Regions from separate parts of the Streptomyces sp. NPDC048290 genome, predicted to be linked through region 3. Evidence: riboswitches for the same ligand, from Rfam matches in the RefSeq annotation. Region 3 holds a riboswitch; each other region holds the start of a gene.
What was found. A riboswitch is a leader RNA that binds a small molecule or an ion and turns the genes downstream of it on or off. The one in region 3 is predicted to bind cobalamin.

Region 1: it holds a riboswitch for cobalamin, as region 3 does, so the genes downstream of both, metE (5-methyltetrahydropteroyltriglutamate--homocysteine S-methyltransferase) here and AB0D49_RS28135 (DUF4430 domain-containing protein) in region 3, are expected to answer to the same signal.
Region 2: it holds a riboswitch for cobalamin, as region 3 does, so the genes downstream of both, AB0D49_RS32725 (acyl-CoA dehydrogenase family protein) here and AB0D49_RS28135 (DUF4430 domain-containing protein) in region 3, are expected to answer to the same signal.
Region 4: it holds a riboswitch for cobalamin, as region 3 does, so the genes downstream of both, AB0D49_RS31165 (cobalamin biosynthesis protein) here and AB0D49_RS28135 (DUF4430 domain-containing protein) in region 3, are expected to answer to the same signal.

Annotation. Positions count from the first base shown of each region.
Region 1 covers NZ_JBEZLM010000001.1:12,745-19,837, forward strand. Annotated here, with positions in the region: gene AB0D49_RS00065 (cytochrome P450) at 1-141, opposite strand, end outside; gene AB0D49_RS00070 (NAD(P)H-binding protein) at 533-1,381, opposite strand; gene AB0D49_RS00075 (type III polyketide synthase) at 2,036-3,223, shown strand; gene AB0D49_RS00080 (cupin domain-containing protein) at 3,273-3,839, shown strand; cobalamin riboswitch at 3,944-4,132, shown strand; gene metE (5-methyltetrahydropteroyltriglutamate--homocysteine S-methyltransferase) at 4,315-6,627, shown strand; gene lysA (diaminopimelate decarboxylase) at 6,670-7,093, opposite strand, start outside.
Region 2 covers NZ_JBEZLM010000024.1:144,613-151,705, forward strand. Annotated here, with positions in the region: gene AB0D49_RS32705 (hypothetical protein) at 1-391, opposite strand, end outside; gene AB0D49_RS32710 (trypsin-like peptidase domain-containing protein) at 384-1,307, opposite strand; gene AB0D49_RS32715 (hypothetical protein) at 1,650-4,172, shown strand; gene AB0D49_RS32720 (cobalamin-binding protein) at 4,228-5,145, opposite strand; cobalamin riboswitch at 5,192-5,378, shown strand; partial or broken gene AB0D49_RS32725 (acyl-CoA dehydrogenase family protein) at 5,571-5,759, shown strand; gene AB0D49_RS32730 (enoyl-CoA hydratase/isomerase family protein) at 5,756-6,820, shown strand; partial or broken gene AB0D49_RS32735 (NAD(P)-binding domain-containing protein) at 6,817-6,909, shown strand; partial or broken gene AB0D49_RS32740 (3-hydroxyisobutyrate dehydrogenase) at 6,955-7,093, shown strand, end outside.
Region 3 covers NZ_JBEZLM010000018.1:161,500-168,592, reverse strand. Annotated here, with positions in the region: gene AB0D49_RS28165 (ATP-binding protein) at 1-325, opposite strand, end outside; gene AB0D49_RS28160 (response regulator transcription factor) at 322-1,005, opposite strand; gene AB0D49_RS28155 (hypothetical protein) at 1,140-1,778, shown strand; gene AB0D49_RS28150 (peptidoglycan-binding domain-containing protein) at 1,779-2,843, shown strand; gene AB0D49_RS28145 (ABC transporter ATP-binding protein) at 2,840-3,538, shown strand; gene AB0D49_RS28140 (ABC transporter permease) at 3,535-4,764, shown strand; cobalamin riboswitch at 5,050-5,169, shown strand; gene AB0D49_RS28135 (DUF4430 domain-containing protein) at 5,268-5,768, shown strand; gene AB0D49_RS28130 (hypothetical protein) at 5,819-7,093, opposite strand, start outside.
Region 4 covers NZ_JBEZLM010000022.1:91,079-98,171, forward strand. Annotated here, with positions in the region: gene cobN (cobaltochelatase subunit CobN) at 1-2,333, opposite strand, end outside; gene AB0D49_RS31160 (cobyric acid synthase) at 2,330-3,829, opposite strand; partial or broken gene AB0D49_RS31165 (cobalamin biosynthesis protein) at 4,117-5,019, opposite strand; cobalamin riboswitch at 5,125-5,286, opposite strand; gene AB0D49_RS31170 (hypothetical protein) at 5,453-5,674, opposite strand; gene AB0D49_RS31175 (inorganic phosphate transporter) at 5,724-7,043, opposite strand.

The DNA of each region.
Region 1 (7,093 bases), on a different contig from region 3:
CAGGGCGGGGTCGGAGACCGACCAGGCCGTCACGCCGAGGATGTCGACGGGGGTGGCCGCGCCGCCGGTGCGCAGGGTGCGGTACTCGGTCTGCCAGTCGGTGCCGTGGGGGTCCAGGACGAGGGGAGGACGCTCGGACATGGGGGGCTCCTGGGTCGCTGGCCGGCCTGCGGGGGCCGGCGTGTCGGACGGACCGGAAACGACTGAGAAGGACTCTTCCCAAGGGCCCATCGGCGCAATGGCCGCCCGCGCCACGCACGCCCGTTCGGACCGAAACCGCACCCCTACGGGCGGCTCCCGCGCGGTCCGACCACGCGGCGGCCGTACGGCTCCCGCCCCGCCCGGGGCGCGCTTACCGACAGGTCAGGACGGGTGCCCGACGGGGTGTCCGCCGGTGCGCGCGGCGCTTTTGGCCGTCCGGCGCGGGTGCGGCGGGCGCGGGGCCGGGCGCCGGGGGACGGCGTGAAGCGGGCGCTCCGCACCGGGGCCCGCGCCGCGCGGTCGGTCCCCCGTGCGCCGGGGTGGGCCCGGATCAGCCGCCGAACGCGGCGGCGTGCTCACGCACCCAGTCGGCGAAGGCACGGGCCGGGCGGCCGGTGAGCCGCCGCACGGTGGGCAGGACGGTCCGCCCGGCCTCGGGCGGGTCGGTGCGCATGGCGAGGAAGAAGCCGATGTCGCTGTCCCCGAAGCCCTGGCCGCGCCAGCGGGCGACCATCTCGTCCTCGCTCAGCGCCACGAACCGGATGTCCCGGCCGAGCACTTCGGCGAGCACGGCGGTGCGTTCGGGCGCGGTCAGCGCCTCGGGCCCGGTCAGCCAGTACTCGGCGCCGTCATGGCTCTCCCGGTCGGTGAGCACGGCCGCGGCGACATCGGCGATGTCGGCCTCGTGCACCAGGGAGCTGGGCATCCCGGGGAAGCCGTCGCGGACCACGCCCTCGCTGCGGACCGACGGCGCCCACTCCAGGGTGTTGGACATGAACTCCACCGGCGCCAGCGCGGTGACCTCCAGCGGGCTCGCGGCGAGCGCCTCGTCGAGCGGGGTCTTCTCGGCGCCGCCCTTGAGCACGGTCACCCGGCGCACCCCGGCGGCGACGGCCGCGGCGACGATGCCGGGGGCGTTGTCGAGGGGGGCGTAGCCGTCGCCGAAGCTGATCAGATGGGCGGCGCCGACCCCGGCGAAGGCGGCGGGGAGGGTGGCGGTGACACCGAGGTTCCCGGCGGCCACCTCGACGCCCGGGGGCAGCTCGGCGGTCGCGGGGTCCCGGGTCAGGGCCCGTACCGGGTGCCCGGTGGCGAGCAGCCGGGCGACGAGATGGCGGCCCACGGTGCCGGTGGCGCCGGTGACGAGAACGGTCTTGGAGTGGGTCATGGAGTGGGTCATGGAGTGGCTCCTTGGTCGACTGCCCGCCACGCTAGAAACCCTTGCGGTCAGCTCCGGTCCGCGATCCCCCGAAGGCCCCACCTCACGCCCGCCCCCGCCACCGCGGGCCGTGCCGCCCGCCACGCCACGGGACCGTGTGCCGCCGGTCCGCCCCCACACCCCGCCTCGCGCCCACATCCCGCCGCCCCGTCACGGACCCCGCCACCTGCCGTGCCGCCTCACCGTCCTGCCGCTCCACCACCGCCCGCGGGCCGCGCCGCCAGCCACGCCACGCCACGGGACCGTGTGCCGCCGGTCCGCCCCCACACCCCGCCCCGCCCCCACATCCCGCCGCCCCGTCACGGACCCCGCCACCTGCCGTGCCGCCTCACCAGCGACCACGCGCCCCACCCCGTCACCCGCCCGCGCCCCCTCCGCCCGCCCCTCGCCGCCCCATCCCGCCCCACCGCCGTCCGCCCGCCGGGGCGGAGCGTGTGCCCCGGCGTGCGCCCCGGTCCGGGGCGGGGTTCCGCGCCCCTTCCCCGCCGCCCGCACTCCCATCTCACGCTATCGGGTGCGTTTAGTGTGCTTGTCGCATGTTCCTTGGACATGCCGGGCAAGCACCGGTCTGCCGAGACGGATCTCATACGCGGATCATCTCTGAAGGGGGAAACCATGCCTGTTCTGTGCCGCCCCGCGGTCGCCGTACCCGAGTACACGATCACCCATGAACAGACCCTGGGTCTGGCCCGTTCGCTGTACGCCGGGCACGAGCAACTACCGCTCGCGCTCCGGCTGATCGGCAACACCGGGGTGCGCAAGCGCCATATCGTGCAGCCGCTCGACCGTACGCTCCGGCACCCGGGATTAGAGGCACGCAACGCCACGTACGAGGCGGAGGCCAAGGCGCGGGTGCCGGACGTCGTGGAGCGGGCCCTGAAGAACGCCGGGCTCGGAGCGCGGGACATCGACGTCATCATCTATGTGTCGTGCACGGGCTTCATGATGCCGTCGCTGACCGCCTGGATGATCAACACGCTGGGGTTCCGGTACGACTGCCGGCAGATCCCCATCGCCCAGCTCGGCTGTGCGGCGGGCGGCGCGGCCATCAACCGGGCGCACGACTTCTGCATGGCCCACCCGGGCTCCAACGCCCTCATCGTGGCCTGCGAGTTCTGCTCGCTGTGCTACCAGCCGACCGATCTGACGGTGGGCAACATGCTCTCCAACGGCCTGTTCGGCGACGCGGTGGCCGCCGCCGTGGTGCGCGGCATGGGCGGCACCGGCATCGAGCTGGAGGCCAACGGCTCCTATCTGGTGCCGGACAGCGAGGACTGGATCGCCTACCGGGTGCGGCCCACCGGCTTCCACTTCATGCTGGACCGCCGGGTGCCCGGCACCATGGAGCAGCTCGCCCCGGCGCTGTCCTCGCTGGCCGCCCAGTACCGGCGGGACGCCAGCGCGCAGAGCTTCTATCTGATCCACGCGGGCGGGCCGCGCATCCTGGACGACCTCAGCCACTATCTCGGGGTGCCGTCGGAGATGTTCCGCTTCAGCCGGGCCACGCTCGCCGAGTACGGGAACATCGCGAGCGCGGTCGTCCTGGACGCGCTGCGCCGGCTGTTCGAGGAGGGCGGCTGCGCGCCGGGGGCGTCGGGGATGATCGCCGGGTTCGGGCCGGGCATCACCGCCGAGATCTCCCTCGGCCGATGGACCACCGACAGCCCGGAACCCGCGGCCGAGCAGGGCGCCGGTTCCGGCGTGCGGGCCGATCCGGCGGGCGCCGCCCCGGTACGGGTCCCCGCGCAGGCCCCGGCGCCCGCGACCGACACGGCGGCGGTCTCCACGGAGGGCCCCGTATGACGGCGGCCGATCCGGACCCGACCGTCCGCCGCCGTCCGCCGCGTACCCGGTGACCGCGGGCGCGTCCGCCGGGCCGCTGATCGTGCCGCCCGGCCGGGGGCGGACCGTGGCGGTCGCCGCCCAGCGGGTCACGTTCAAGGTGACCGGCGAGCACTCCCGCGTGGCGTCCACCTTCGAGGTCGTCGTCCCGCCCGGCTTCGATGTGGGCGCCCACACCCACACGCACAGCGAGGAGCTGTTCTACGTCATCGAGGGCGAGTTGGAGGTGCTCGCGTTCGAGCCGCTGGTGCGGACCCCGGACCACTGGCGGGAGTGGGAGTCCGCCGCCGGTGAGCGGGCCGTACGGGCGGGCCCCGGCACGCTGCTGTTCGTACCGCCGGGCTGTCCGCACGCGTTCGCCAACACCGGCCCGGACCCCGCCCGGGTGCTGTTCCAGGCGGCCCCGCCCCCGGCGCACGAGCGGTACTTCGAGGAACTCCTCGCCCTGCTGGACGGCGCGGGCGAGGACGGAGGAGAGATCGATCACGCGGCGATCGCCGCGCTGCGGCTGCGCTACGACGTCCAGCAGCTCACCCCGCTGCGCTACGCACCGCCCGCCGCCCCGGCACCCCGCTGAGCACGGCGGTCACGCTCCCGTGCCGTGTCCGCTCCCCCGGACACGGCACGGGTGGGACGTCATGTACGCGATGGCGCGGTAGCGGTTAGGGTGGCCGGTGCAGCTGGTTCGTCCCGTCCGCCAGGCGGGATGTCGTAAGAGGGAACCCGGTGGGAATCCGGGACTGCCCCGCAGCGGTGAGTGGGAACGACCGCCGTCATACGCACTGGGTCCGGGAGAACGGGCCTGGGAAGCGACGGCCAGTAGGTGTCCTGACGTCGTCAGGACGGGCCCGCGAGTCCGAAGACCTGCCACTGCCCGTGCGCGGACCTCCGTGCGCGGACATTCCGGTGACCTCGTGGGCGGGTCGGCGTACAGAGCCAGGCCAAGGACCGTGCCATGCCGCGCGCGGACCGGGACCGCCCGGCCTCGTCACCCTTCGCGTCCGCGTCCCGTCGCCGGGATCTCAGGGATTCATCTCGCGAAGGAGATCTCCGTGACCAGCAAGTCCGCAGCCGCGGCAGCACGGGCCACCGTGTACGGCTACCCCCGTCAGGGACAGCACCGGGAACTGAAGAAGGCGATCGAGGGCTACTGGAAGGGCCGCGTCACCGCCGACGCGCTGCGCGCCACCGCCGCCGAACTGCGCTCCGCCAACTGGCGCCGGCTCACCGAGGCGGGCATCGCCGAGGTCCCCACCGGTGACTTCTCGTACTACGACCATGTGCTGGACACGAGTGTGATGGTCGGCGCGATCCCCGCCCGGCACCGGGAGGCGGTGGCCGCCGACGCGCTGGACGGCTACTTCGCGATGGCGCGCGGCACGCAGGACGTGGCGCCGCTGGAGATGACGAAGTGGTTCGACACGAACTACCACTACCTGGTGCCCGAGCTGGGCCCGGACACCGTCTTCGCCGCCGACTCCGCCATGCAGGTCGCCGAACTGGCCGAGGCGCTGGCGCTGGGGCTGACCGCCCGTCCGGTGCTGGTCGGCCCGGTCACGTATCTGCTGCTGGCCAAGCCCGCGCCGGGCGTGGCCGCCGACTTCGATCCGCTGACCCTGCTGGACCGGCTGCTGCCGGTGTACGCGGAGGTGCTCGCCGATCTGCGGGCGGCCGGTGCCGAGTGGGTCCAGCTGGACGAGCCCGCCCTGGTCCAGGACCGCACCCCGGCCGAGCTGAACGCCGCCGCTCGCGCCTACCGTGACCTCGGTGCCCTCACCGACCGGCCGAAGCTGCTGGTGGCCTCGTACTTCGACCGGCTCGGGGACGCGCTGCCGGTGCTCGCGAAGGCGCCCGTGGAGGGGCTCGCGCTGGACTTCACGGAGTCCGCCGCCGCCAACCTGGACGCGCTCGCCGCGGTCGGCGGGCTGCCCGGCAAGCGGCTGGTGGCCGGTGTCGTCAACGGCCGCAACATCTGGGTCAACGACCTCAGCCGGTCCCTGTCCACCCTGGGCACCCTGCTGGGGCTCGCCGACCGGGTCGACGTGGCCGCGTCCTGCTCGCTGCTCCATGTGCCGCTGGACACCGCCCCGGAGCGGGACATCGAACCGCAGGTCAGGCGCTGGCTGGCGTTCGCCCGGCAGAAGACCGCGGAGATCGTCACGCTGGCCAAGGGGCTCGCCGGGGGCACCGACGCCATCGCCGCCCAACTGGCCGCCAACCGGGCCGACCTGGCGTCCCGCGCGGGCTCGCCGATCACCCGCGACCCGGCGGTGCGGGCCCGTGCCGCCGCCGTCACGGACGCCGACGCCCGCCGCTCCCAGCCGTACGCCGAGCGGACCGCGGCGCAGCGCGCCCACCTCGGGCTGCCGCTGCTGCCGACCACCACCATCGGCTCCTTCCCGCAGACCGACGCGCTGCGCACGGCCCGCGCCGATCTGCGGGCCGGGCGGATCGACACCGCCGGGTACGAGGACCGCATCAAGAGCGAGATCCGGGACGTGCTGACGTTCCAGGAGAAGGCCGGTCTCGATGTCCTGGTGCACGGCGAGCCCGAGCGCAACGACATGGTCCAGTACTTCGCCGAGCAGCTCACCGGCTATCTCGCCACCCAGCACGGCTGGGTCCAGTCGTACGGCACCCGGTACGTCCGGCCGCCGATCCTGGCCGGGGACATCTCCCGCCCGGAGCCGATGACCGTGCGCTGGACGACATACGCGCAGTCGCTCACCGACCGGCCGGTCAAGGGCATGTTGACCGGGCCGGTGACCATGCTGGCCTGGTCGTTCGTCCGGGACGACCAGCCGCTCGGGGACACCGCACGGCAGGTGGCGCTCGCCCTGCGCGACGAGGTGGCCGACCTGGAGGCGGCCGGTACCTCGGTCATCCAGGTGGACGAGCCCGCGCTGCGCGAGACGCTGCCGCTGCGCGCCGCCGACCACGCCGCCTATCTGGCGTGGGCGACGGAGGCGTTCCGGCTGTCCACCGCCGGGGTGCGGCCGGACACGCAGATCCATACGCACATGTGCTACGCCGAGTTCGGTGACATCGTGCGGGCGATCGACGACCTCGACGCCGATGTGATCAGCCTGGAGGCGGCCCGCTCGCACATGCAGGTGGCGCGTGAGCTGGCCGCGCACGGCTATCCGCGCGAGGCGGGACCGGGTGTCTACGACATCCACTCGCCGCGGGTGCCGAGCGCCGATGAGGCGGCCGAGCTGCTGCGCACCGGGCTGAAGGCGATCCCGGCGGAGCGGCTGTGGGTGAACCCGGACTGCGGTCTGAAGACCCGTGGCTGGCCGGAGACCCGGGCGTCGCTGGAGCACCTGGTGGCAGCGGCCCGCACGGTCCGCTCGGAACTGGCCTGATCCATGGGCGGGGCCGGGGAGTTCCGCTCCCCGGCCCGTCGGTCACAGGCCCACGTCCCGGGCGCGGATGTCGTCCAGGGACTCCCGGCGGACCAGCAGCCGGGCCCGGCCGTCGGTGACCGCGGCGACCGGCGGACGGCCGACCAGGTTGTAGCCGGACGCCATCGACAGGTGGTAGGCGCCCGCGACCGGCACCGCGAGCAGATCGCCCGGCCGGACGTCGTCCGGGAGTTCGGCGCCGGCGGCCAGCACGTCGCCCGCCTCGCAGTGCCGGCCGACCACGGTGACCGGGGCCGGGGGGCCGCCCGCGCGGCCGATCAGCCGGGGCGCGTACCGCACGCCGTACAGCGCCGGACGCGGGTTGTCGCTCATGCCGCCGTCGACGGCCACATAGGTGTGCGCGCCGGTGTGTTTGACGGCGAGGACCCGGTAGAGGGCGATCCCGGCGGGGCCCGCGACGGCCCGG
Region 2 (7,093 bases), on a different contig from region 3:
CGGCGGGCAGCTCCGGCACGGACGTCCGGTCGAGCCCGGCGAGCGCCCGCTCCAGTTCGTGCAGCGCGGAGCCGTCGACGACGGGTGGCACCACGGGGTGGGCGAGGGCGGCGGCGTGCCGGGACGGCAGATCGTGGTCGGCCAGATGCTGGACGGCCTCGGTGAGCCGCCGCCAGCCGTTCGGGACGGTGCCGAAGGCGCGCACCATCGCCACGACGTGGATCTTCTTGTCGTCGAACTCCGGTATGGACAGCCGCAGCCGGAGCCGGTCCAGGGCGTCCAGCACACAGAGCCGGCGGACCTCCAGGTCGTCCAGGACCCGCACCTGCATCAGGGCGTCCGCGAGCTGGTCCGTGGTGTGCGGGTCGGGCGGCGGAACGGTGTCAGCCATCGTCACCCAGCCGATCCGGCCAGGTCCTGCGCGCCTCGGCCACGAAGTCGTCCACCGCGGTGGTGCTCCCTTCCATCCACTGCACGGCCTCCACGAGCGTCCCCGGCCCGTCCGCGAAGTCCCCGCACCGCCGCACGATCTCAAAGAGCTGCATCCGCGCCGACCCGCGCCGCCCGACGCCCCCGGCGATGGCCACCGGCAGCATCCCGAGCAACTGCGCCCCGGCGTCCTCGCGCACCGAGTCCATCGCGAGCAGCCGGTCCACGAGCCCCCACAGCACCCGCGGCGGGAGAACCCGCGCCCCCTCCGCGGGCCCGCGGACCTCGAAGGCGGTCCCGTCCAGCACGTCCAGCGGAATCATCCAGGAGACCCGCCCCGCGCGCCCGCCCGGCACCAGCACGGTGGCGAGCACCCCCACGACCGCCTCGCGCCCGACATCGAACACCCCCGCACCGCTGAACCCCCGCTCCACCGCGGCACCGGCCAGGTCGACGCCGTCGATCTGCCGCCAGCCGGGGTGGGTGCCACCGGCGCCCACCACTTCTCCCCTGGCCCACAAGCCTTCGGGTACCCCCGCTGGATGCCCGAACACCCGTACCCGCGCCCCGGTTCCGTCCCCGCACCGCGCGAGCGGCGCGGCCCGCACACCGTCCGGCGGGGCCTCCTCCAGCCGCAGCACGGCGAGATCCCCGACGGGCGGCGACCGCAGCCACCCCCCGTCGACCACCCGCGCCGCCACCACCTGCCCCGCCCCGACCCCCGGAAAATCAACCCGCACCACTCCGCCCGGCGTCCCACCGCTGTACGACGGGCCGAGCCCCAGCGCGGTCTCCACCACATGCGCGCAGGTGAGCGCCGTACGCCCGGTCAGCATCACGGCCGCCCCGGCGACCCCCGTCCCCCGCTGATCACGCACCCGCACCCGCCAGGCACCCGGACCCTCCGCTACGGAGGTACCGACCTCCCGCAACCCCACCCGTGTCCCCCTCGTCCGCCCCCTGCGGATGTCAACAGGGTAAGGCGAAGGGGGTCGGTTGGGTACGGGCGAGAGGGGGCGGGGGTGGGGGGCGGGGACGGCCGCCTCGCGCAGTGCCGCGCACCCGGTGGCGATGCGGCGATTACCGGCCATCGGCGCTGCCGGAGGCGATACGGAAACCGACCCGGGCCGATTCCCCGAACACCCCTTACAGTAAGTCGATCATCGCCTGTCAGGCAGGTGCCGGGCGGGATTCCAGGGGTCGAGCCGAGGGGGGTACGCATGTCCGTGTCGCGGGTGGGCCGGGGGCGAAGACACGCCATGGTGGGGCTGTGCGGGGCGGCGTTGACCGCCTCCATGCTGCTGGCGCCGGCGGCGACGGCCACCGAGCCGGTCCCGCCCGTGGGCGAGGTGGTGCAGCGCGGTGGCCAGAGCGCGAGCCTCGGGGGCGGGGGGCGCGTCCAGTTGATCGACGGCCGGGACGTACTGGTGACGTCGGGAACCGGGACCGCGGGACGCTACTCGTTCGCCGCCGTGGACGGCGCGGTGACTGTTCGGCAGACCGGCGAGTCCGGGCCCGCCCGCACCGCGACCGTGGGGCTTCCGGCCGACTCCCGGACCACGGCCACGCGCGCTGCCAACGCGGCGACGTACCCGGTCAAGCTGACCATCACCAACGCGTCCGTCGACTGGAAGACCCTCCACCTCTGGGACCGCCGCACCTGGACGGCGGTCCGGGTCGACCACCACACGGACGGGCCCTCGGCCACGGTGAAGCTGCCGCCGGGCGACTACTTCGCGGTCATGATGCACAGCGCGTGGGAGCGGCCCGACTATCTGCTCAGCCGCGCCTTCTCGGTCGGTTCGGCCGGCAAGACGGTCACCTTCGACGAGCGCGCGGCCAAGGAGACCGCGATCCGTGTCGACGACACCACCGCCACCCGGGAGAGCATGTCCGCGTGGATCAGAGTCCCGGGCGGCGACACGGCTGGCTCCGTCGGCTCCGGTGACCGCAAGGTGTACGCGACCCCGTTCTCGGTGAGCGGCGTCTCCCTGCGGGTGCACGAGGTGCTCGTCAAGAAGGGTTCCTCGGACAGTGTGCCGAGCCCGTACGTCTACGACCTCACCCACAGCTTCGACAACACCGTCCCCGCCTCCCCCGTGAAGACGGTCCGTACCGCGGCCCTCGCCAAGACCGTCACGAAGATCGGCGCCCCGGGCATACGGACGACGGCCTCGCTGCTCAACTCCCCGGACTTCCCCGAGGGCGGCGCGTACCTCGGAGCCCCGGTGTCCGCCGGCGGCTCGGTCACCGAGTACGCCCTCCCGAACCGCACCCAGAGGCGGTCGCTGAGCTACGGCAAGGACGGTCTGACCCTCAGTCTCCCCAACCGCCGACCGGCGGCCGGCACCAGCGCGGGCGAGACCCTGGGCACGGCCCCGTTCCAGCCGACGACCCCGGCCCACCCCGGCTCCTACCGGATGGCCAGCGACCGGATCACGCTGCACGAGTCGGGTGCCTTCGACGACGCGTCCGGCAACCCCGGGATCGAGCGCCGCGCCTCCTACGCGTACAAGCTCACCTCGGCCGCCGGTGTCACCTACGCGGAGGCCGCCGGTCTCGACGCGTACGACTATGTCAATTCGTCCGTCCTGCCCTGGTCGCTGACGACGTACACCCTCGACCAGACCGTCGAGCGCCGGGTGCCGTCCGCCCGGCTGTCCCCGTCCGTGCACAGCCGGTGGACGTTCCGCTCGGCGCAGACCAGGGGCCAGGACCTGCCGCTGATCGACACCAGGCTGAGCGTTCCGGGGCTGGACGCGTACGGACGCGCGGCGGCCGGTCCGGTGCGGGTCCTGGCGAGCGCGACCACCCGCGACACGGACCCGGCGGAGGCGAACACCAGGGTCACCGGACTCGCCCACTCGACGGACGACGGCCGGACCTGGACCGAGTCACCGGTCGCCGCAGACGGTTCGGCCACGGTCCATGTCCCCGCCGGGGCCTCGTTCGTCACGCTGCGGGTGACCGCCGCCGACGACCAGGGCGGCAGTCTGACCCGCACGATCACCCGGGCGTTCGCCGGTCCGGCACCGGACGGCGACGAGGTGGTGGGCTCGACCCGTATCTCGAACGTCACTGTCAACGCGAACAAGCCGGTGCGGCTGTCCCACGAGCATCTCCAGAGCTTCAACGCCACGTTCACGGCCACCGACCCGTCGGGGATCGCGAGCGGGGACCTGTATCTCTACCGGGGTTCGTACGCCAGCCCCGTCGCCGTTCTGCACGGCGCGTTCGCGGCGACCTGCACCAAGGTGAACGCGACCACGTCGAGGTGCACGACTCCGTTCGCCTACCTCTATCCGCGCGGACAGCTAGGCCGCAACTCCTTCGCCGGCACCTGGAAGGCGGCCGTCTGGGCGCGCTCCGCCGACGGCAGGAGCCATGCCGATCTGCACTCCGCCAAGTCCGTGTCCGTGCTGCGGGACGCCATGCTGAACGCCAACGCGGGTCCCGAGCCGGTGGCCAAGGGCAAGACGCTGACCGTCACCGGCTTGCTGGAACACGCGGACTGGGAGATGCGCGGCGGCTATCCCGGCTACGCCGGCCAGAAGGTGAAGCTCCAGTTCCGGAAGAAGGGGGCGTCCGCCTACACCACGGTGAAGACGGTCACCACCGACCGCTCCGGAAAGCTGAGGACCACGGTGAAGGCGGCGACGGACGGCTACTGGCGCTACTCCTTCGCCGGTTCCTCCACCACGGCGACCGCGACCGCGCCCGGCGACTACGTGGACGTCCGCTGACCGAGGTCCGCCCGGGGGGCTGAGGCCGGGTGTCCGGTCCCCCGCGACGGTGCCGTCAGGCGGGCAGCAGGCGGGCCTCGGCCGTCGTCACCGGAGCCCCCGCCCGTACCCCCCTCAGCACCCACGCCAGTACCTCCGCCCCCCGGACCACCCGTGGGCCGGGGCGGTTGTAGTACGCCGGGCCGTCCAGGACCCAGACGCGGTTCTCGCGGACCGCGGGGAGGTCCTGCCAGCCGGGGAGGGTGGTGAGGAGGTGGGTCTCGCGCAGGGTGCGGTCGGGGGGGAAGCCGCAGGGGAGGAGCAGGAGGACGTCCGGGGCGGCGGCGCGGAGGGCCTCCCAGGTGGTCGGGGTGGTGTGGTCGCCGGGGGAGGCGAGCAGGGGTGTGCCGCCCGCCGCCGTGATCTGGTCCGGGACCCAGTGGCCGGCCGGCCAGAGGGGGTCGAGCCATTCGATCGCGGCGACCCGGGGACGGGGGCCCCGTGCGGTCGCCGCGCGGACCCGGGACAGACGGGCCGTCAGGTCCGCCCGGCGGCGCTCCGCGCGGTCCCGTACGCCGAGCAGGTCGCCGACCGTGACCAGGCAGTCCAGGACGTCGTCCAGGGTCCGGGGTTCGAGGCTCAGGACGCGGGTGTCGGCGTTCAGGGCGCGGACCGCCGTGCCGACCCGTTCGTAGGAGACCGCGCAGACCGCGCACAGGTCCTGGGTCAGGACCACGTCGGGGCGGGCCGCCGCCAGGGCCTCGGTGTCCAGGGTGTAGAGGGAGGAGCCGGAGTGTGCCGCGCCGCCGACCGCGTCGGAGATCTCCCGGCTGGACAGGCGGTCCTGGTCCAGGTCAGCGCCGGTCACCACGGGGACCTGTGCCACCTCCTGGGGCGGCCAGTCGCATTCGTGCGTACGGCCGACCAGGCGGGAGGCCAGGCCCAGTTCCGCGACGATGTCGGTGGCCGCGGGGAGCAGGGAGGCGATGCGCATGGCGGGAGCCTAGGGGGCGGCTCGCTGGATTTAGTAGGACGTCCAACTATATAGTCGGGGGCATGGCCCGCGGTGCGGGGAAGCCGGTGTGACTCCGGCCCGGTCCCGCCACTGTGACCGGGGAGTCCACCGTCGGGCGACACGCCACTGACGAGAGGGCAGAGTCGTCGGGAAGGTGGGCGGCGCGCGCTGATCCGGGAGTCAGGATACCGGCCGGGGGTTTCGTTCCGTGTGGTCCACGAGGATGGAGCAGACACGCATGGCACCGGTGTGCACCCCGCCCCACCAGTGACTTCGCAGTCCTGGCCGTGATCGCCTCACCGCTCTCTGACGGTCTCCAGCCCTTCCCGGACCCCTCGACCCGGAACGCCGCTGATCCCATCCGAGGAGAGCAGACGACCCATGCGCCCATCGCCCCGTACCTGCGGTTCGCCACCGACACCGGGTACACGGTCGCCGACCGGGCGCTCCCACCGCACGGCGGTTACGGCTACCTCAGCGAGTACGGCATCGAGAAGATCGTGCGCGACCCGCGGGTCCAGCAGATCCTGGAAGGAACCGACGAGATCATGCGAGTCATCGTGGCCCGCGGACTGACGGAGGCGTTCGGATGAGCGGGGTCCAGTTCCACGTCCGGGGGCGGGCCGCCCATGTCGTCCTGGACCGGCCCGAGGCGCTCAACGCGCTCAGCCACGCCATGGTCCGGGACATCGACCGGGCCCTCACCGACTGGGCGGCCGACCCCGCCGTCGAGACCGTCGTGCTCACCGGCGCCGGGGAGCGCGGGCTGTGCGCCGGGGGCGACATCCGCGCCATCCACGCCGACGCCCGGGACGGCGACGGCACCGCCACGGCCGCGTTCTGGTACGACGAGTACCACCTCAACGCCCGGATCGCCCGCTATCCCAAGCCGTACGTCGCCGTCATGGACGGCATCGTCATGGGCGGCGGGGTCGGGCTCTCCGGGCACGGCAGCGTCCGGATCGTCACCGAGCGCTCCCGGGTCGCGATGCCCGAGACCGGCATCGGCTTCGTGCCCGACGTCGGCGGCACCCACCTCCTCGGGCTCGCCCCCGGCGAACTCGGCACCCACCTCGCCCTGACCGGCGCCGCGATCGGCGCCGGGGACGCCCTGCTCACCGGCCTCGCCGACCACTACGTCCCCGCCGCGACCCTGCCCGCCCTCCTCGCCGACCTCGGCGACCTGCCCGTCCGGGACGCCCTCGCCCGCCATGCGCAGCCGCCGCCCGCCGGGGAACTCGCCGCCCACCGGGCCTGGATCGACGCCTGCTACAGCGCCCCCGACGTGGAGGAGATCGTGGAACGCCTCTTCGCGCACGGCGACCCCGCCGCCAAGGAGACCGCCGAGACCCTGCTCACCAGGTCGCCCACCGCGCTCAAGGTCACCCTCGCCGCGCTGCGCCGCGCCCGGCGGCTCGGCTCCCTGGAGCAGGTCCTCGACCAGGAGTACCGCGTCTCGCTCGCCGCGCTCACCGCCCCCGACCTGGTCGAGGGCATCCGCGCCCAGGTCGTCGACAAGGACCGCGCCCCACGCTGGTCCCCGGCGACCCTGGCCGAGGTCACGGACACCGAGGTGGCCCGCCACTTCCAGCCCCTCGGCGCCCGCGAACTGGGCCTCGCCGCGTCCGGCGGCACCGAGGAGGCGGCCTGGTGAGCGCCCGTACGGTCGCCTTCGTCGGGCCGGGGCACATGGGCGCCCCGATGGCCGCCAGCCTCGCCACCGCCGGACACCGGGTGCGCGGCTACGACCTGGCCGTGACGCCGGGTCCCGGTCTGGAGGCCGCCGCGTCCGCCCCGGCGGCCCATGCGGGCGGTGTCGACACCCAACTCGATCTCAGAGCAGCCGAGTTGTATGCCATGTATGCCGAACAGACGGGCGTGGGTGAGGACTTCTCCGGGATCGTCCGCGCGATCCGGGACCGGAGCG
Region 3 (7,093 bases):
CGGAGGCGGCGGTCAGGGAGCGGTACTCGGCGACGACGACGGCGCCCTTGCCGAGTCCGTCCGCGAGGCCGGTGGCGAGGCGGGTGAGGGAGATCTCGTCGGGCGGGATGTCGAAGTCGGCGGCGGCCTGTTCGAGCCGGTGGCGGAAGTCGTCGCGGACGGCGTCCTGCTTGCGCTGGAGGACGGCGGTACGGGACTCGCGGTAGGCGAGGGCGGTCGCGGTGACCGCGCTGACGGCGGCGACCAGGACGAACACCACCACGAGCCGCACGCGCAGCCCGCCCAGGCCGCCGCGCCGCGTCCCGGCCCTCTCGCGGCGCCTCACACCGGTCCGAACCGGTAGCCGAAGCCCCGCACGGTCTGGATGTAGCGGGGCTTGGCGGGTATGTCCTCGATCTTGGCGCGGAGTCTGCCGACCGCCGCGTCGACGAGGCGGGAGTCGCCGAGGAAGCCGTGGTCCCAGACCGAGCGCAGGAGCTGTTCGCGGGTGAAGACCCGGCCGGGGGCGGCGGACATCTCCAGCAGGACCCGCAGTTCGGTCGGGGGCAGGGCGAGCGAGGTGCCGCGCTTGGTGACGGTGAGCCCGGCGCGGTCGATGACGAGTCCGGCGTGCTGCTCGCCCGGTGCGTCCCGGGTGGGTTCGGCGCGGCGCAGGGCGGCGCGGATCCGGGCCTCCAGGACGGGCGCGGTGACGGGTTTGACGACATAGTCGTCGGCGCCCGCCTCCAGGCCGCGCACGATGTCGGTGTCGTCGCCGCGGGCGGTGAGCATGATGACCGGGACGGTGGAACCGGCGGCCCGCAGTCTGCGGCACACCTCGAAGCCGTCGATGCCGGGGAGCATCAGATCGAGCACGGCGATCTCCACGGTGGTGGGGTCGGCGAGCAGCGCGAGACCGGCCTCGCCGGTGGCGGCGGTACGGACCTCGTAGCCGTGGCGGCGCAGCACCAGTTCCATGCCGTCGCGCACGGAGACGTCATCCTCGATCAGCAGCACATGGGGCATGGCGTCGATTATGCGTGACGGTTTGCGCTGCTCAGAGCGGTGGTGGGGGGCCGGGGGGCGACGGCGGCGCTTTGTTACGTGTTCATCATGCGGCGATGGACGGGTCACCATGTGCGGGGCCGACGGTGGTCGGCATGATCAGTCACCACACCTTCTCCGCCCGTTCCCGGCGCCGGTTCGCCGGGGCGTGCGCGGTGCCGTTGCTCGTCCTGCTCGCCGCGTGCGGCGGGGGCGGCGATAGCGCGGCGGACGAGCCGGTCGCCTCGGTCGCCGGGGAGTCGGCGCCCGCAGCGCCGGACCCCTCGGCGCCCGCGGGCTCGGCCGACACCGGCAAGGGCGCGTTCTACGACGCGCAGATGACCTACGTCGAGTGCATGCGCACCAAGGGCGGGGTGGAAGACTTCCCCGATCCCCGGCTGAGCGGCTATCTCGACTGGGCGAAGATCGACGAGGTCGTCGACCCGAACGGCGGGGGCGAGGAGTACAAGGGCGGCAAGGACGCCGTGTGCTTCCCCGAGCTGTCCGCGGCGATGGCCCTGGAGCCGCCGCGCGATCCGCAGCGGGACTTCGAGTCGATGCTGGCGCACGCCAAGTGCATGCGGGACAACGGGGTGTCCCGGTTCACCAACCCCACCATGTCCGGCGGCGGGGTCATGCCCGGCGGCGACCCCAACCCCGCCGACCCGGCGTTCGACCAGGACTCACCGGCGTACAAGGAGGCCCGCCGGGCCTGCAAGGACAAGCTGCTCGAAGGTCTGGACGGGATGCAGTAGATGGCACGCAAGGTTCTGTTGATCGGCGGTGCGGCGGTGGCCGTCGCCGCGACCGTCGCGGGCGCGGTCGCCTACGGCGGGCGCGGCGACGACGGCGGGGGCGCGGCGAGCGCGCTGCCGCCGGACACGGTCGCGGTCGCCCGGACCGATCTGGAGCAGGCGAAGACGGTGGACGGGCGGATCGACTTCGCGCAGCGCCGCCCGGTGAAGGCACCGGTCGAGGGGACGGTGACGGTGGCCGCCGAGGAGGGCGCCACCGTCCGCCAGGGACAGGCCCTGTACGAGCTGGACGACAAGCCGGTGACCCTGCTCTACGGTCCAGTCCCGGCGTTCCGCGAGATGAAGCCGGGTGACCGGGGCAGCGATGTGCTGCAACTGGAGCGCAATCTCGTCGCGCTCGGCTATGGCGCGGGCCTGTACGTCGATCCGCGCTACGACGCGGCCACCGCGGCGGCGGTGAAGCGCTGGCAGGAGGATCTGAACCGGACGCCGAGCGGCCGGGTGGGCCGGGGGGACGTGGTGTTCCAGCCGGAGGAGGTCACCGTGGTGCGCGCGGACGCGGCGCTCGCCGACCAGGTCGGCCCGGATGCGGCCGTCCTGACCGTGGCGTCGACCCGGCCGGTGGTGCGGGCGGAGCTGGACCAGGCGGACGGGGCGCTCGCCGCGCCCGGCACCCGGGTGGAGGTGACCCTGCCCAGCGGGAAGAAGGCGGCCGGGAAGGTCGGCGGGACGGCCCGCCCGGAGGACGGGGCGGAGCCGGTGGGGCAGGACGTCATCACCGTGGAGATCGTCCTCGACGGCGGGGCGGCGGCGGCCCGGGGCGAGGACACCGGGGTGAGCGCGAGTGTCCGGTTCGTCAGTGAGCGCCGGGAGGATGTGCTGGTGGTGCCGGTGGAGGCGATCGTGGCGCTGCGCGGCACCAACGGCGGCTACGGCCTCCAGGTGGTGGAGGGGAGCACATCGAGGATGGTGCGGGTGACCGCCGGCATGACGGCGGACGGGCTGATCGAGGTGAGCGGTGCCGGGATCGCGGCGGGCACGAAGGTCGGGGTGGCCCGCTCATGACGGCGTCCGTCCCGGCTCCCGTGGTGGAGCTGTCCGAGGTGACGAAGGCGTACCCGGGCGGGGTGCACGCCCTGCGCGGGGTGAGCCTGACCGTCGGGGACGGTGAACTCCTCGCCATCGTGGGACCGTCGGGCTCCGGCAAGTCCACGCTGCTCCAGGTGATCGGCACCCTGGACCGGCCCACGTCGGGCACGGTCCGGGTCGCCGGGCACGAGGTCGGCGCGCTGGGCGACGCCCAGTTGTCGGCGCTGCGCGCCCGGCACATCGGGTTCGTCTTCCAGCACTTCCATCTCGTGGCGGGCGTCGGCGCCGTCGACAACGTGGCGGACGGGCTGCTGTACGCGGGCGTGCCGCGCCGGGAGCGGCGGACGCGGGCCCGTGCCGCGCTGGAGCGGGTCGGTCTCGGGCACCGGCTCGGGCATCGGCCCGCCGAGTTGTCGGGCGGTGAGCGCCAGCGGGTGGCCATCGCGCGGGCGCTGGTCGGGGAGCCGGAACTGCTGCTGGCGGACGAGCCGACGGGGGCGCTGGACAGCGCGTCCGGGCAGACCGTGATGCGGCTGCTGCGGGAGCTGAACACGGCCGGGACCACGGTCTGTGTGATCACGCATGATCCGGGGATCGCCCGGTCGCTGCCCCGCCGTGTCCAGGTCAGGGACGGGGAGATCGTCGCCGACTCGCGCGGGGAGGTCCGGTGAGGAGCGTGCGGCGGACCCGGCCGCTCACCGGGCGACCGCGCCCGCCCGTGCCGTCCCGGCTGCTCCCGGCCGATGTGCTGCGGCTGGGCGCGGTGGGGCTGCGGTCCCGGCGGACCCGGGTGGTGCTGTCGGCGCTGGGCATCGCGCTGGGGATCGCCACGATGGTCGCGGTGGTGGGGCTGTCGCAGTCCAGCAAGGCGGATCTGATGGCCCGCCTGGACCGGCTCGGCACCAATCTGCTGACCGCGGAGGTCATCCCGGACACGGGGGCGCGGGAGGTGCGGCTGCCGAAGTCGGCGGTGGCGATGGTGGAGCGGATCGGTCCGGTCGAGCACGCCACCGCGACCGGTCAGGTGGACGCCCGTATCCGGCGCAGCGCCGTGGTGCCCGAGGAGCGGACGGCGGGGGTGACCGCGCAGGCGGCCCGCACCGATCTGCTGACCGCGCTGAACGCGGAGGTGGCGCGGGGCGTCTGGCTGGACCGGGCCAGTGAGCGGCTGCCGGTGACGGTGCTCGGCGCGCTGGCCGCCGAACGGCTCGGGGTGACCGCGCCGGGCGAGACGATCGTGATGGACGACGAGCAGATGGTGGTCGTCGGCATCCTGGAGCCGGTGGAGCTGGTGCCGAACCTGGACCGGGTGGCGCTGGTCGGGTTCCCGGCGGCGGAGCGGTACTTCGGGTTCGACGGGCGGCCCTCGATGGTGTTCGAGCGGTCGCCGGACGCCACGGTCGACGAGGTGCGGGCGGTGCTGGCGCGCACGGTGAGCCCGGGGGCGGAGGGGTACATCAAGGTGTCCCGGCCGTCGGACGCGCTCGCCGCGAAGGCGGCCACGGACCGGGGGCTGACGGCGCTGATGCTGGGGCTCGGCGCGGTGGCGCTGCTGGTCGGCGGGGTCGGGATCGCCAACACGATGGTGATCTCGGTGCTGGAGCGGCGTCAGGAGATCGGGCTGCGCCGGGCGCTCGGTGCCACCCGGGGCGCGGTGCGGGTGCAGTTCCTGATGGAGTCGCTGCTGCTGTCGGCGCTGGGCGGGGCGGCGGGCGCGGTGCTGGGCACGGCCGCCACCTGGGGGTTCGCGCTGGCGCAGGGCTGGCGGCCGGTGGTGCCGGTGTGGGCGCCGGTGGGCGGGCTCGCCGCGACGCTGTGCATCGGGGCACTCGCGGGCCTGTATCCGGCGGTGCGGGCGTCACGGCTGCATCCGACGGTGGCACTGAACGGGACGTGAGCGGCGGGGCGGGCGGTCGGGGCGGCGGCTTCGGCGGGGCGCTCTCGGCGGGGGCGGCGGCTTCGGCGGAGGCGCGGTATCGGCAGCGGCTTCGGCTCGGCTTCGGCGGGGCGGTGGTGTCAGGGCTGGCGATATCAGGGTCCCCCTCCCCCCGGCGGGGTCCGCCCTCCCCGCCCCGGTCCCCCCTCCCCCGCCCGTCCTCCCGACCGCCGTCCCGGAGTTCCCCTGACCGCGGCCGTCCCGCGCCGGTAGCATCACCGGGTCCGGTCCCCAGCGGCCGGGCGCCACAACCGAAGAGGCGCACGTGCGGGGGAAGCCGGTGGAAGTCCGGCGCTGGCCTGCAACCGTGAACGGCCCCACGGCGGCCGTGAGTCGGAACACCCGGCGTGCGTGACATACCGCTTCCACTGTCATGGTCCGCAGCGTGAAGCCGGGAGCGCCGACCCGTCGTGGCCGGTGCCTTCCGTCGCGCGGGCGGTCCGCCGCACCAGGAAGGCACAGCCATGCGCCGCACATCCACCGTCTCCCGGTCCTACCGGACCCTCGTCGCCGCGTCCGCCCTCGGGCTCGCCCTCTCCTCGGCCCCGGCCGTCGCCCACGCGGGCACCGCCACCAACACCAACGCCCCGGTCAAGGTGTCCCTGACCGTGCAGGGCCCGGACGGGCTGCTGTTCAAGGGGAAGGTCAAGACCAAGGGGCATGAGGTGACCACCGCCACCGGCGGTACCCACAGATGCGACGGCACCAACGGCGGCGCCCACCCGAGCGCCGTGCCCACGCCGACCGCGGCGCTCGACGACGCGGCCCGCAAGCACCACTTCACGTGGGACGGCACCTGGTACCCGTCGTTCGAGGACTTCTTCGTGGAGTCCATCAAGGACGTCACCGGCGGCGGGGTCGCCTACTGGAACATCTCCGTCAACGGCACCCCGACCCCGGTGGGCGGCTGCCAGTTCAAGCTGAACGCGGGGGACAAGGTCGCCTTCACCTGGACCACGTTCTAGAGCGCGGCGGTGCGGGCCGGGGACGTCACCGCGTCCCCGGCCCGCGCCTCTCAGACGCCCCAGCGCAGGGCGAGGGTGTCGCCCACGTTCACCGTGGCGCCCCGGGTCGCCGCGGTGAACGCCGCTCCGTCGGTGCTGACCTTCCAGGTGCTGGAGCCGCTGTTGGCCTTGCCGTTGAGCGCGGTGACCGTGCCGGTGCCGGAGGCCGGGGTGACCGAGGTGACACAGCCCGCCGGGGTCGCGGCGGAGGCCGCGGCGTCCAGGACCGCGCCGAGGGTGGTGGTCGTACCGGTCGGGGTGATCGCGACCGAGCAGACCTTGAGGGTGCCGCTGCCGTCGTCGACCGTCAGCGCCAGCTTGGTGGCGGTGCCGGAGGTGAAGGTGGACTGACCCACCCACTGCGGGGCGCCCACCGTCGTCGGCAGCGGCGGGGCGGAGGTGAAGCCGCCGCCCGCGACCGCGCGCAGCCCGTCGATGGAGGCATAGGCGGACGGGGCGGTGTCGCTGGGCAGGTACTTGAAGCCGCCGCCCGGGTTGAACTGCTGGGCGATCAGGAAGTCCACCGGTGTCTTGCCCATCGGCGTGAGGAAGTCACCGGTCTGCGGGTTGATGCCGCAGGCGTTAAGGCCGGACACCGCCCAGCCGTTGGAGTCGGTGTTCGCCCCGAACATGGCGAGGAAGGCCCCGCTGTTCGACACCAGCTTGCTCTTCAGGAACGCCTTGGCCTGGGTGATGTCGGGGTCGGTGTTGGGGACGCCGGACACGCACAGCGCGGCCATCGCGGCGCCGGTCATGTCGATGTCGCTGGCGGCGGCGAGCTGGGTCGGGTTGCCCTCGGCCTTGCTGAAGTTCCAGCCGCCGTCGTTGTGCTGGTTGGCCCGGATACGGGTGACCATGGCGTCCCGCAGGGACTGGGGGACGCGGATCTGCCCGGCCTGGGTGCGGGCGCCGTTCAGGGCGAGCGCGGCGAACACCGTGCCGTTGAAGTTGGCCGACGGGCCGAAGTAGCCGGGTTCGGCGGTCTGCCAGTAGCGGTAGATGTCGGCGATCAGGTTGCGGGAGGCCGAGACGCGGGCCGGGTCGATCCCGGCGGCGTACGCGTTGAGGGTGCCGCGCTCGTAGTCGGTGACGACCGGGGAGGCGGACGGCCAGCCGCTGGTGGCCAGCAGATTGCGGTAGACGGTTCTGGCGTTCTTGCTGGTGTCGGTGCCCGGTACGACGTCCACGGCGGCGGTACCGGCCGCGGCGAACGCGCTGAACGCCCACTCGTTGGACAGCCCCGACCCGGCGTAGGAGCCGTCGGCCGCCTGGAGGCTGTCGAGGTA
Region 4 (7,093 bases), on a different contig from region 3:
GCCTCCCCCGCCTCCGCCCCGCCCAGGACCTCCCGGACCAGCGCCTCGCACCGCCCGGCGTCCCAGCCCCGTTCCTCCATGCCCTCCGCGACCCGGCGGCACAACTGCTCCAGCAGGTCGATCGTGTCGGCGGCGGTCCGCGCGGGACCCGCCACCAGCGCGGTCAGCTCCGCCGGGACCTTCACCCGGGCGCCCGGCTCGGCCAGCAGCTCCTTCTCGCTCAGCCCGAAGTGCGCGGCGAACGACGCCCGCAGCCCCGGCAGCGCGTCCGCCTTCCCGCCCCACACCTGCGCCGCCCGCAACACCGCCAGCACCAGGTTCACCCGGGGCTCGCCCACCGGCCCGCCGCCCAGCACATGCAGCCCGTCACGGATCTGCACATCCTTGATCTCGCAGAGATAGCCGTCGATGTGCAGCACGAACGCGTCGAAGTCGTCCTCGCCCGGCTGCTCGGCCACATGCAGGTCGTGATGGAGCTCGGCGGCCTTCACCAGCGTCCAGATCTGCGCCCGCACGGCCGGTGCCTTCACCGGGTCCAGATCGGAGACCAGCGCGTACTCGTCGAGCAACTGCTCCAGCTTGGCGAGGTCGCCATAGGTGTCGGCGCGGGCCATCGGCGGCACCAGATGGTCCACGACGGTGGCGTGTCCGCGCCGCTTGGCCTGGGTGCCCTCGCCGGGGTCGTTGACGATGAACGGATAGACCAGCGGCAGTTCGCCGAGGACCGCGTCCGGCGCGCAGCCCCCGCTCAGCCCGAGCCCCTTGCCCGGCAGCCACTCCAGCGTGCCGTGCTTGCCCATGTGCACCACCGCGTCCGCGCCGAACGTGCGGTCGAGCCACCGGTAGGCCGCCAGATAGTGGTGCGACGGCGGCATGTCCGGGTCGTGGTAGATCGCGATCGGGTTCTCGCCGAAGCCACGCGGCGGCTGGATCATCACCACCACGTTCCCGAACCGCAGCGACGCCAGCACGATGTCGTCGCCGTCCACATAGAGCGCGCCCGGCGGCTCCCCCCACGCCCCGGTCATCGCCTCCCTGAGCGCCGGGTCCAGCGTCTCGAACCACGCCCGGTAGTCGGCGAGCGGCACCCGCGCGGGCGCCGCCGCGAGCTGGTCCTCCGTCAGCCACTCCACATCGTGCCCACCGGCCTCGATCAGCCGGTGGATCAGCTCGTCGCCCCCGGCCGGATACCCGCTGACCCCGTACCCGGCGTCCCGCAGCGCGTCCAGCAGCCGTACCGCCGACGCGGGCGTGTCCAGCCCCACCGCGTTGCCCACCCGCGCGTGCTTCGTCGGATACGCGGTGAACACCAGCGCGACCTTCTTCTCCGCGTTCGGCGTGTGCCGCAACCGCGCGTGCCGTACGGCGATCCCGGCGACCCGCGCGGCCCGCCCGGGGTCCGCCACGTACACCGGTACGCCGTCCGGGCCCTGCTCCTTGAACGAGAACGGCACGGTGATCAGCCGTCCGTCGAACTCCGGGATCGCGACCTGCATCGCCGCGTCCATGGGCGACAGCGCGGCGTCGGAACCCTCCCAGGCCGCCCGCGACGAGGTCAGGCACAGCCCCTGGAGCACCGGCACGCCCAGCTCCGCCAGCGCCCCGACGTCCCACGCCTCCTCGTCGCCGCCCGCCGAGGCGTCCGCCGCGTGCGCGCCACCGGCGGCCAGCACGGTCGCCACCAGCGCGTCGGCCCGCCCGAGCAGCTCGTACAGCCCGGGGTCCGCGCCGCGCAGCGAACCGCAGTACACCGGCAGCGCGTTCGCGCCGCATGCCTCGACCGCCTCGCACAGCGTGTCCACGAAGCCGGTGTTGCCGCTCAGTTCATGGGCCCGGTAGAAGAGCACCCCGACCGTCGGCCGCCCCTCCCGCCACGCCCGCCCGCCCCGCACCCCGTACTCCGGCATCGCGCGCGGTCCCTCGAACCCCTCACCGGTCAGCAGCACGGTGTCCGACAGGAACCGGGCCAGCTCGGCGAGGTTGTCCGGCCCGCCCTCGACCAGATAGCGCAGCGCCTCCGCGACCACCCCGGCGGGCACCGACGACAGCGCCATCAGCTCCGCGTCCGGCACGGTCTCCCCGCCCAGCAGCACGGTCGGCACCCCGGACGCGGCGAGCCGCGCCAGCCCGTCCTCCCAGGCCCGCTTCCCGCCCAGCAGCCGTACGACGGCCAGGGCGGCGCCCTCCAGCAACGCGGGCAGTTCGCTCTCCACGTCCACGCGGGTGGGGTTGCCGATCCGGTAGCGGACCCCGGGCGCGGCACGGGCGGCGAGCAGATCGGTGTCGGCGGTGGACAGGAGCAGGACGGTGGGATCGGGCGAGGGACTGGTCATACGGGCGCTCCCGGTGGGATGAAGGGCAGTCCGTTCGGCGCGCCGGACTCGATGAGCCGCCACAGCGCGTCCGTGTCCGCGTGCTGTTCGATGAGATCGCCGAGCCGGTCGAGCCGCTCCTCGCGCAGCGCGGCGAACGAGGTGCCGGGCGCGGGCACGAACCGGCGCCCGGAGGCGGCGGCCACCTCCCGCAGGAACGCCCGCCGGAAGGCGTCCGACTCCAGCGAGCCGTGCCAGTGGGTGCCCCAGGTCTGGCCGACCCGGCACCCGTCGAGAAACGGTGTGCCACCGGTGACCTCGGCGACCCCGTGATGAATCTCGTACCCCTCGACCCGCTCCCCGAGGGCTTCCCCCACGGGCCGGGCGAGCGTCTTGCCGGCCGCGAACCGCACCCGCACCGGCAGCAGCCCGAGCCCGTCGACCGACCCGGCCCGGCTCTCCACGTCGTCCTGGATGTGCTCCCCGAGCAACTGGAACCCCCCGCAGATCCCGAGCACCGGCAGCCCGCCCGCCGCCCGCCGCAGCAACGCCTCGGAGAACCCCCGCTCCCGCAGCCACGCCAGCGCCCGGACCGTCCCCCGCGTGCCGGGTACGACGACCAGATCGGCGTCGGCGATCTCCTCGGGCCGGTCCACGAACCGCACCACCACACCAGGTTCGGCGGCGAGCGCGTCGGCGTCGGTGAAGTTGGACATCAGCGGGACGGCACAGACGGCGACCCGCAGCACGTCCGCCCCCGCGGGCTCCCCGGCCACCGCCCCGCGTGCCGCCGCGCTGAGCCCGTCCTCCTCGTCGATGCCGAGCCCGTGCCGGAACGGCAGCACCCCGTACGACGGCCGCCCGGTGAGGCCCTTGAGCATGTCGAGGCCGGGCGCGAGCAGCGACACGTCCCCGCGGAACTTGTTCACCAGGAACCCGGCGACCAGCGCCTGGTCCTCCGGCGACAGCAGCGCGACCGTCCCGAAGAACGAGGCGAACACCCCGCCCCGGTCGATGTCCCCGACCACCAGCACGGGGAGCCGGGCGTTGCGGGCGATCCCCATGTTCACGATGTCGGTCCGGCGCAGATTGATCTCGGCGGGACTCCCGGCGCCCTCGCACACCACGACGTCATGGGTCCGCCGCAGCCCGTCGAGACACTCCAGGACCGTGCCCAGCAGGCGTTCCTGGCGTCCGCCGTGGTAGCCGCGCGCGCTCAGCTCGCCCACCGGCCGCCCCATCAGCACGACCTGGCTGCTGCGCTCCCCGCCCGGCTTCAGCAGCACCGGGTTCATCGCCGCCGTCGGTTCGATCCGGCACGCCTGCGCCTGCATGGCCTGCGCCCGCCCGATCTCCGCGCCCTCGCGGGTCACGAACGAGTTCAGCGACATGTTCTGCGCCTTGAAGGGCGCGACCTTGACGCCCCGCCGCACCAGCCACCGGCAGATCCCGGCGGTGACGACGCTCTTGCCCGCGTCGGAGGTGGTACCGGCGACGAGGATGCCGCGGCCGGTCATCGGACGGATTCTGTTCGGGTGGGCTCGAACCGAGCGGGTTCTGTTCGGGTGGGCTCGAACCGAGCGGGTTCTGTTCGGGTGGACTTGAACCGAGCGGGTTCTGTTCGGGTGGACTTGAACCGAGCGGATTCTGTTCGAGTGGGCTCGAACCGAGCGGGATCGGTTCGGATGCGCTCGAACCGAGCGGGATCTGTTCGGATGAGGTCGAGTCGGGCGGGCTCCGTCCGCACGGGTGTGCCGCCCCGCGACCCCCCGGCGTACGCCGCCCACCCCAGCGCCCCCGCCACGCCCGCCCCCAGCGCCAGCCACTGCACCCGGCGGGAGAGCCGTACCGCCCGCTCGATGTCGGCGACCGTCACGGCCCGCCCCGTCCCGTTCAGCACCGGCCGCCGTTCGACCCGTCCCGCGTACGACAGGGTCCCCCCGAGCCGGACGCCCAGCGCCCCGGCGAAGGCCGCCTCCACGACCCCGGCGTTGGGACTCGGATGCTTCCCGGCGTCCGCCCGCCATGCCCGCCACGCCCCCCGGGGATCACCCCCGGCGACCACGGCGAGCGCCGCCGTCAGCCGTGCCCCCGGCCACCCCGCCACGTCGTCCAGCCGCGCCGCCGCCCACCCGAACCGCCGGTAGCGCGCGGAGCGGTGACCCACCATCGCGTCCAGCGTGTTCACCGCCCGGAACCCCAGCAGCCCCGGCACACCACCGACGGTCCCCCACACCAGCGCCCCCACCACCGCGTCGGAGGTGTTCTCCGCGACCGACTCGACGACCGCCCGCGCGATCCCGTCACCGTCCAGCGTCTGGGGATCGCGCCCGCACAGCCGCGGCAGCAGCGCCCGCGCCCCGGCCAGGTCCCCGGCCGTCAGTGCCCGCCCGACCGCCCGCGCCTCCCGGCCGAGCGAGGTGCCGCCGACCACGGCCCAGGTCGCCGCGCCGGTCAGCGCGACGGAGGCGGCGGCGGAGCACCGTACGGTACGGGCCGCCGCCGTGCCCAGCGCCATGGCGCCGCCCACGCACACGGCGGTGTGCAGGGCGCCCCAGCCCCGGTGGTCGCGCCACAGCAGTCGTTCCACGGCGCCCGCGGCCCGGCCGAACCCGGCGACCGGATGCCCGCGGCGCGGATCGCCGAGGAGCAGATCACCGAGGAGCCCGGCGGCGGCGCCGTACGCGAAGTCGCGTCCGGCGGCCACGGCTCAGCCGGCCGTCGGGACGGTCGACGGGATCGTGGTTCCGGTGGCGCGCCTCGATCGGCAGCCGTGCATGGCGACCTGTCCTCACTCAGGGTGTCCGCGCCCTGGTTCGACGTAAGCGGCGGTGAGAGTTCCTGGCTCCCGGGGTTCTCCCCCGGTGACAGTGGCGGGACCGCGCCGGATTCGCACCGGCTTCCTCTCGTGTCGCCGTTGTTGGCCCCGGAAGTCCACCACGGGCCTGGAGAAACCGTCAACCAGCCATTGACCAGCGGCGGAAGAGCGTGCCACGCCCCTGGGGACCCGTCCGCACACACCACGGAGGGCGGGTACGGACCCAGATACGTCAGGGTCCTTACCCGCCCTCCGTACCGCGCGCGGGGCGCGTGCGAGGCACATGTGAGGCGCGTACGGCTGTACGGCCGTGGCGCCGCTGTCAGGCGACGATCAGATAGATCCCGTACGCCACGGCCCCGAGGCACGCCGCGAAGCAGGCGTAGGCGCCGGTGACCGCGAGCGCCGCGCTCCCGCCGGTCTCGGCCGCGCGCTCATGGCGCGACAGCCCCGAGATGGCGAGGGTGAACAGGCCGACGAGGGCCACGGTGACCACGAGACTGACTCCGAAGACGGAGCCGAGGGCCGCCCAGTCGATTTCCATGCTGCTGAGTCCTTTGAATCCTTGGTGGGGTCGGGGGAGGGGCGCGGGGTCAGACCGTGGCCTTGGGCGCGGCCGGATCGGGACCGGTGCCCGGGACGGGCGTGGCCGCGGCGGTCGCCTGCGCCGGGACGGTGGCCGCGGCCCCTTCGGCGGCGACGGTCGGCGGCGGTGTCACGGCGGCGACGGCGGCGGTGACCACACCGGGCGCCTCGTCGGGCGCCACGCCCGGACCGGTGCCGTCGGTGCTCCCGGCGCCGGTGTCGCCGTCGGTGTCGTTGACGTTGGTGTGGTCGACGATCTCGCGCCGGGACAGCTTCCAGATCCAGGCGCTGGAGCCGACCAGGAAGATGGCCACCAGGGCGGTGCCCCAGGCCCCGGCGCGGCACACCCACTCGGCGAGCGCGCCCACCACGGCGGCGGCGGGCAGGGTCAGCCCCCAGGCGACGAACATCCGGGTGGCGGTCGACCAGCGGACCACGCCGCCCTTGCGGCCGAGGCCCGCGCCCATCACCGCGCCGGACACGGAGTGCGTGGTGGAGAGCGAGAAGCCGAGGTGGGAGGAGGCCAGGATGACCGTGGCGGCGCTGGTCTGGGCGGCGAAGCCCTGCTGCGGCTGGAGGTCGGTCAGGCCCTTGCCCATGGTGCGGATGATCCGCCAGCCGCCCAGGTAGGTGCCGAGCGCGATGGCCACACCGGCGGAGACGATGACCCAGGTGGGAGGGTCCGAGTCGGGGGCGAGCGCGCCACCGGCGACCAGGGCGAGGGTGATGATGCCCATGGTCTTCTGGGCGTCGTTGGTGCCGTGCGCCAGCGAGACCAGACCGGCGGAGGCGATCTGCCCGGCGCGGTAGCCCTTGGCGGAGGACTTGCTCCCGGCGGACTTCTTGCCGAGGGAGTAGGTGAGCCGGGTCGCGAACATCGCCGCGAGGCCGGCCACCAGCGGGGCGGCGATCGCCGGGATCAGCACCTTGGTGATCAGCACATCGCCGTGCACGGCGCCCATACCGGCGGACGCCACGGTCGCACCGATCAGACCGCCCATCAGGGCGTGCGAGGAGGACGAGGGCAGACCCACCAGCCAGGTCAGCAGATTCCACAGGATCGCGCCGACCAACGCGGCGAAGATGACCTCTGGCTGGATACCGGACTCGTCGACGAGCCCTTTCGAGATGGTGTTCGCGACCTCCACGGAGAGGAAGGCGCCCACAAGATTCAGTACGGCGGACATCGCCACCGCGATCTTGGGTTTCATCGCACCGGTCGAGATGGTGGTGGCCATCGCGTTGGCGGTGTCGTGGAAACCGTTCGTGAAATCGAACGCAAGTGCGGTGATCACCACAATCGCGAGGATCAGCGAGAAGTTTTCCATTTACCCAAGCATTCGTTCGAGGTCATCGGCCGGATGAACGTAGGTAACCC